DNA from 2 places in the Mycobacterium sp. NGS63 genome. Region 1 is predicted to be linked to the other one. Evidence: predicted binding sites of a transcription regulator. Region 1 holds the regulator's gene; the other holds the start of a gene.
What was found. Region 1 encodes LexA, which represses DNA repair genes until DNA is damaged. Its sites were predicted from a motif close to CGAACANNTGTTCG; they were not measured.
Positions count from the first base shown of each region.

Region 2: recA (intein-containing recombinase RecA) is a predicted target of LexA. The motif match lies at 1,477-1,490, and genes of this name have one in related genera.

Region 1 is NZ_JCALCJ010000001.1:920-4,321, reverse strand. Features, by position in the region: gene AC5Y4Z_RS00025 (peroxynitrite isomerase) at 1-34, opposite strand, end outside; gene nrdR (transcriptional regulator NrdR) at 64-528, opposite strand; gene AC5Y4Z_RS00015 (LysM peptidoglycan-binding domain-containing protein) at 619-1,116, opposite strand; gene lexA (transcriptional repressor LexA) at 1,429-2,148, shown strand; partial or broken gene AC5Y4Z_RS00005 (sunset domain-containing protein) at 2,179-3,402, opposite strand, start outside.
Region 2 is NZ_JCALCJ010000004.1:684,183-687,584, reverse strand. Features, by position in the region: gene recA (intein-containing recombinase RecA) at 1-1,367, opposite strand, end outside; gene AC5Y4Z_RS13970 ((2Fe-2S)-binding protein) at 1,592-2,257, shown strand; gene AC5Y4Z_RS13965 (DUF3046 domain-containing protein) at 2,354-2,548, opposite strand; gene AC5Y4Z_RS13960 (glycosyltransferase) at 2,559-3,402, opposite strand, start outside.

The sequences.
Region 1 (3,402 bases):
CCAGCGCTTCGAGATCGGGATGCAAGTCGGGCATGAAAACAGACTAGCGAGCGGCCCGCGCCATCAGCCGGGAGCCGACACGTTGCGGTGCGCGCGCAGCGTCTCGATCTCGCGCTCGAAGTCCTCGGCCGACGAGAAGGACCGGTACACCGACGCGAATCGCAGGTAGGCGACCTCGTCGAGGTCGCGCAGCGGGCCCAGGATGGCCAACCCGACCTCGTGGCTGGGAATCTCGGGCGACCCCGCCGCCCGCACGGTGTCTTCCACTTGCTGCGCAAGCAGATTCAGCGCGTCGTCGTCGACCTGGCGGCCCTGGCACGCCCGGCGGACCCCGCTGATGACCTTCTCCCGGCTGAAGGGCTCGGTGACCCCGCTGCGTTTGACCACCGCCAGGACCGCGGTTTCGACGGTCGTGAAGCGCCGCCCGCACTCGGGGCACGAGCGGCGGCGCCGGATGGCCTGGCCCTCATCGGTTTCCCGCGAGTCGATCACCCGGGAATCCGGGTGGCGGCAGAACGGACAGTGCATGACCGCTCCTTCGCCGTGCTCACCTGCGGGGTCGCAGAACCGCAAGAACCGCAAGAACACTGAAAGCGTACCCGCGCGCTCCCCTGCGGGTCAGCCCACGGGCGCGATCAGCGTCTGGCCCGCGGCCAGGGCCGGGGAGTTGAGGTCGTTGAGTTCGCGGATGCGTTGGGCCACCTGGCGCGCCGGCGCGTCCGGGGCCACCCGGTGCGCGACGTCCTGTAGGGACTCCCCTGGTTCGACCCGCACGACGGCCAGCCGGTCGGGCACCGCGGCCGCCGCTCCCCCCGAGTCGCCGTTAACCGCCTGGCCGATGTTGGCGACCAGGCCGAGCCACACGGTGATGATCCCGGCGATCAGTGCCAGCCCCAGCGTGGTGGCCAGCGTGACGGGGCGCCTGCGGTGCGGGGCCCTCGACATCGCGACGCCGGTGCCGTAGTAGCGGGTCGGCGCGCCCGCCGGGCGCGACGGGCCGGGCCGCCGGGAACGGGCCAGACCGGCGGGGTGGCCCGGACGAAGCCCCTGCACCGGCCCGTTGACCGGGCGCCGGACGCTACTGGTGCGTGGCGAGCCTGCGTGGATGGTGGTCATCGGCTTTCCTCCGGTCAACTCGTTCTCGCTCGTGTGTTCGACCATAGTCGCTCGTGTGTTCGATTACCGAACATTTGAGCGAAGCGTGTCGCACAAGCACGACGCTAGACGGACCCACCGACAAGTTTCCGACGACTGGGTGGGCACGCCCCCTGAACATCGCGGTTCATGACGCCTGGATACCCGACACGGCCGAAAGTTACACACTTGTGATTTCCCAGGCCCTGGGCCGTGCCCCGGCCGGAGCAGCCCGGCGACACGCCAGTCGAACACATGTTTGATTCTTCGCGCCGGCGCGGCTACATTCAGTGCATGGGCGACAGCAACGACACTCCATCAACCGGCTCCCCCGCCGACGCGGACGGCCGGTTGCATTCCGTGGATTCCTCGCTGACCGAACGGCAGCGCACCATCCTGAACGTCATCCGCGAGTCGGTCACCACCCGCGGCTACCCACCGAGCATCCGGGAGATCGGCGACGCGGTGGGCCTGACGTCGACGTCCTCGGTGGCCCACCAGCTGCGCACGCTGGAGCGCAAGGGCTACCTGCGCCGCGACGCCAACCGCCCCCGCGCCGTGGACGTCCGCGGCGCCGACGACGGGGCCGACACCGCGCGCGCGCCGGTCACCGACGTCGCCGGCTCGGACGCGCTGCCCGAGCCCAGCTACGTCCCGGTGCTGGGGCGGATCGCCGCGGGCGGGCCGATCCTCGCCGAGGAGGCCGTCGAAGACGTCTTCCCGCTGCCCCGCGAGCTGGTCGGCGAGGGCACACTGTTCCTGCTCAAGGTGGTGGGCGACTCGATGGTCGAGGCCGCGATCTGCGACGGCGACTGGGTGGTGGTGCGCCAGCAGCACGTCGCCGACAACGGCGACATCGTCGCGGCCATGATCGAGGGCGAGGCCACCGTCAAGACGTTCAAGCGCGCGGGCGGTCAGGTGTGGCTGATGCCGCACAACCCGGCGTTCGACCCGATCCCCGGCAACGACGCGACCGTGCTCGGCAAGGTCGTGACGGTGATCCGCAAGGTCTGACGAGCCGCGCAGCCCCGTCGGGCGGCCGGCTCAGTCGGCCTTGATGAACCCGTTGGCCTGCGCGACTTCCTCGCTGCTGAGCCAGATTTCGGCGAGCGTGTCGTGGTAGAGCTCGCTGCCCGGGGTGTAGTACAGCCCCGAACGGGCGCTGGCCTTGATCGGATAGCCGTCGGGCACCTGGTACGGGTCGTTCAGCGGCAGGTGGATCGTCGGGCGCCCACCGGCGGCCGGCGCGGCGCCGGCGGCTTCGGGGACCGACTCCGGCACCTCCTCGTCGTCCGTGGCCGCGTGCCGCCCCGCGCGTTGCTCCGCGTCGGACCCCAGGGCGACCGGGACGTCCGGGTCTTCGGCCACCACGGCGTCGGGAATGTCGTCGTCCGCACCATCCTCGGCGTAGGCGACGTCGGGTTCCCCGGCGTCGGGTTCCTCGGCTCCGTCGACAACGAGGTAGGCGGCCTCCGGACGCGTGCGTGGGACGGCGACGTCCGGGTACCCGGGCTCGGCGTAGTCCTCGCCGGGATAGCCCGCGTCCGCGTACTCGGCCTCGACATACTCGGCGTCGGCGTAGCCGGCGTCCTCGGGCTGCGCGTACTCCCCCTGCTCGGGGGCTTCGGCATAGCCCCGCGGGGCCGCATCGGCATACCCGGCCTCGGACAGGGCGGCGGCCGAGACGACGGGGATGGAGTCCGTCTGCACGGCATCGGGGTCTTCGTCGGCGGTCTCGTCGGTCTCCGCGGCCGCGGTGGCGCCGCGGCTCCAACTCACCCGCGCGGGCCCGGCGTCGGGCGGCTGGTGCAGGTCGCCGCGCGCAAAGTGGTCGGTGGCCAGGTCGCCAGTGTCGCCGCCGTCGCCGGCGGCGCCGGTGTCGCCACTGTCGCCGAAGCCGGAGCGCCAGTGCCCCTCGTCTGCGCGCTCGTAGCCGGCGTCGGCGTCGGGCGTGGGCTCGTAGGTTTGGGCCTCGGTCACCTCAGCGGGCCGGCGCCGGGCGCGGCGCCGGCGCCACCCGAGCACCAGCACCACCAGCGCGACGAGCACCGCCAGCGGGATCAGCGCCAGCGGCCACCACCGGTGCCAGTCGAATTTCTTGCCGTGCGAGGGCATCGCCGCGGTGCTCGGCTGGTTCTGCCCGGACACCTGCAGGCCGGACAGCAGGGGGGCCAGGTTCGACGGCTCGGTGGTGAACGAGTTCTTCGCCCGGTTCCACGAGATCTTGCCGCCGGTGAACTGCTGGGAGACCACGTCACCGGCCACGGA
Region 2 (3,402 bases), on a different contig from region 1:
ACCCGCGTGCCTTCGGTCATGGCCTCGACGCAGATCGCGATGCGCCCGCTGCCGCCGGCGGTCCGTTCCTGCAAACCCTTGGAGCGCAAGGTGAATGAGCCGTCATCCATGTACCAAATAGCCAGAGCGAGGGGCGTAAGCGCCTTGAGGTACTCCTCGGAGAGGAATTTCTTGCCGTCCCCGAGGTAGACCGCGCGCTGAAGCTCGGCGAGCTCCGGCAGTGGGGTGAAGTCGACGAAGCTCGCGCCCTTGGCGTTCTCCCGCACCGTATGCGAAATGTTGCCCATCAACGCGGTCTTCCACCGCAGGTACTCCACCTGCTTGGCGCCGTGACCCAACCGGAAACGAACTCCGTTTCGATCGCGCCGGTTGGGCGAGAGGTTCCCGTCGCCCATCAAAGACCCCAGTACCACCTGGAACTGCTGGTCGCTGAGTAGATGCGGTTCGGCGGCCAGCACCCGGTCACCGGTGTTGAGGTCACCGGCCTCGGTCCAGCCACCGGGCGTGCGGATCAGGTGGTTGGGGGTGGCCGCGAACTGCGATTTGCCGTTGCCGCCGGACTTTTCGACGGTGAACTGCAAGAACTGCTCGGCCGGTCCGTTGTTGAACCAGTTGACGACCTTGCGCGGGACGACCCGATCGGTCGCCGGGTCGTAGGACAGCACCTCGACGTCCATCTTGTTGTTGACGATCTTGCCGATCTTTTCGGTGGAGCCGTCGGCGAGGGTCACTCGGGTGGAGTAGTTCATGCACCCGAACATCACGCCGATTTTTTCGCGGAGCTGGTTGATGAAGATCGCCGTGGTTCCCGAGTTGTTGAGCGCGCCGGTCATCTTCCGCAGCGCCTGGCTCATCAGCCGGGCCTGCAGGCCGACGTGGCTGTCGCCCATCTCGCCCTCGAGCTCCGCGCGCGGCACCAGGGCCGCCACCGAGTCGATGACCAGGATGTCCAGCGCGCCGGAGCGGATCAGCATGTCGGCGATCTCGAGGGCCTGCTCCCCCGTGTCGGGCTGGCTGACCAGCAGCGAGTCGGTGTCCACGCCGAGCTTCTTGGCGTAGTCGGGGTCCAGCGCGTGCTCGGCGTCGATGAACGCCGCGACGCCGCCGGCGGCCTGCGCGTTGGCCACCGCGTGCAGGGCCACGGTGGTCTTACCCGAGGACTCCGGGCCGTAGATCTCCACGACCCGGCCCCGTGGCAGGCCGCCGATGCCCAGGGCCACGTCCAGGGCGATGGATCCGGTCGGGATGACCGAGATCGGTTGGCGCATCTCGTCGCCGAGACGCATCACCGATCCTTTGCCGTAGCTCTTTTCGATCTGGGCCATCGCCAGCTCGAGAGCCTTCTCGCGGTCGGGGGCTTGCGTCATGGTGCCTCTTCCTATCGTCGTTGGGTTCTTCTGACCGGTATCGGTCGGTTGGTCGTGACCCTAGGGAAGGCCACCGACAAGTCGGTCTCCGAACGCTTCCCACAGTAGCCGAACACGTGTTCGATTCAAGCGGACACGCCGGGCGCGGCGCGGGTGTGGCACCATCTGTCTGCCCCGCCCGGGAGCCGGGCGGATCTCCCCCGACCAGGATGGGTGGCCCGGACATGGACATCTCGGCCGCGCTGGCCGAAGTCGCTTCCCACGGGGGCTTTTTCGCGCTCACCGTGGGCGGCGCCGCGGCTGGATGGCACCCGGCCCGGCAGGCCTACGCCGACGGCTTCACCGACCTGATCGACGCCACCGCCCGCCGCTACCACACGTCCGACCTGCGGATCGGCGCCTCGCTGGTGCATCTCGGGCACGCCACGCGGCTGTGGTCACCCGTGCTCGCCTGCGCCGTGGGCCACGGCGTCGTCCCCGACCTGAGCGAGCTGCAGCGCGCGGACGACGGCCCGCGGCTGCGCATGCCCAAGCCCGTCGGGAAGGGCTCGCCGTCGGCCGAGCTGCTGTACCGCGTCGTCGTGCACGAGCACCTGGAGCCGCTGGCCGCCGGCCTGCGGGTGAAGCTGGCGCCCGGCCTGCTGGCGGGCAACATCGCGTCGGCGCTCGTCGGGGCGGCGCGGGCTTTGCTCGCCGCGCGCCCGGACCTGCGCGGCCCGGTCGCCGCGATCACCGGCGCGCTGCTGGACACCGGCGTGCTGGCCGGATCCGGCGTGCTCGACGGGTCGGGCTTCCGGCGCCGCAGTTGCTGCCTGTTCTACCGCGTCCCCGGGGGTTCGCTGTGCGGCGATTGCGCGCTTCGCCGGCCGCCGCCCCGGAATCGATTGTGAAACCTGGGCTTTGATTGTGAAGCCCGGGCGAAAACCGGGCCCGAAATCCGCCCTGCGCTCACACCCAAAGCCGTGAGCTCACACTCGATGCCCGAGTCACCACTGGTCGCGCGGCACGTCGAAGTCGACGCACAGCGCGCGCCAGACGTCGCGCGGCTCGACGCCGTCCTCGATGGCCTGCTCGGCGGTCTTGCCTCCGAAACCGCTCAGCACGTGATCGGCCAGCACCGACGCGCCGTATGCCGCGCCGAACCGCAAGACCACCCGCTCGTTGAACTCCGTCAGCCGCACGTCAGCCAACTTACCCAGCGAGCGCCAGCGCTTCGTGGCACACGGCCACCGGGTCGGCGACGTCGGCGGCGCCTGCGGCGGCCCGCCGCGCGGCCTGCAGGTAGGCCGGTGCCGACAGCACCCCACCGACCGCGGCCACCAGCGCGTCGGCGCTCAGCGGCCGGATCAGTCGGCCGCTGCCCTGGCGTGCCACCCGGTTGGCCATCTCCCACTGGTCCCCGCCGCCGGGCACCACCACCAGCGGCACCCCGGCCAGCATCGTCTTGGCCACCATGCCGTGGCCGCCGCCGCAGACCACCAGGTCGGCGTGCGTCAACAGCTCCGACTGGCGCCCCAGCCCGGCCACCGCGTACGGCGGCAGCGTCAGCTCGGGCCCGCCCAGCCACGAGATCACCAGCCGCGAACCGGCGGGCAGCGTCTCCCCCGGCACCAGGCATTCCAGCGCGACTTCGGCCAGGCCCGCCGTCCCCGTCAGCGCCGTCGACGGCGCGATCACCACCACCGGCCCGTCGCCCGCCGGGATGGCGAGCACCCGGTCGGTCGGCTCGAAGTGCAACGGCCCGACGACGACGGCCTCCTCCGGCCAGTCGGGGCGAGGGACCTCCAGGGCGGGCAGCGTGGCGATCAGCCGGCGCAACGGTCCCGGGTCGACGGCGGGCAGCCCGATCTCGAGCCGGGCGGACCCGCGCTGCTTGATGCCGGCCCGCCACGACCGCGCGGTCAGCGCGCGCATCGTGGCGTCGCGCAGCCGGCCGCGCACGCCGGTGCCCGGCGCCAGCCCGCTGCCGATCGGCGGCAGGCCCTTCGACGGCAGGTACAGCGGATGCGGGTTGAGCTCGATCCACGGGATGCCC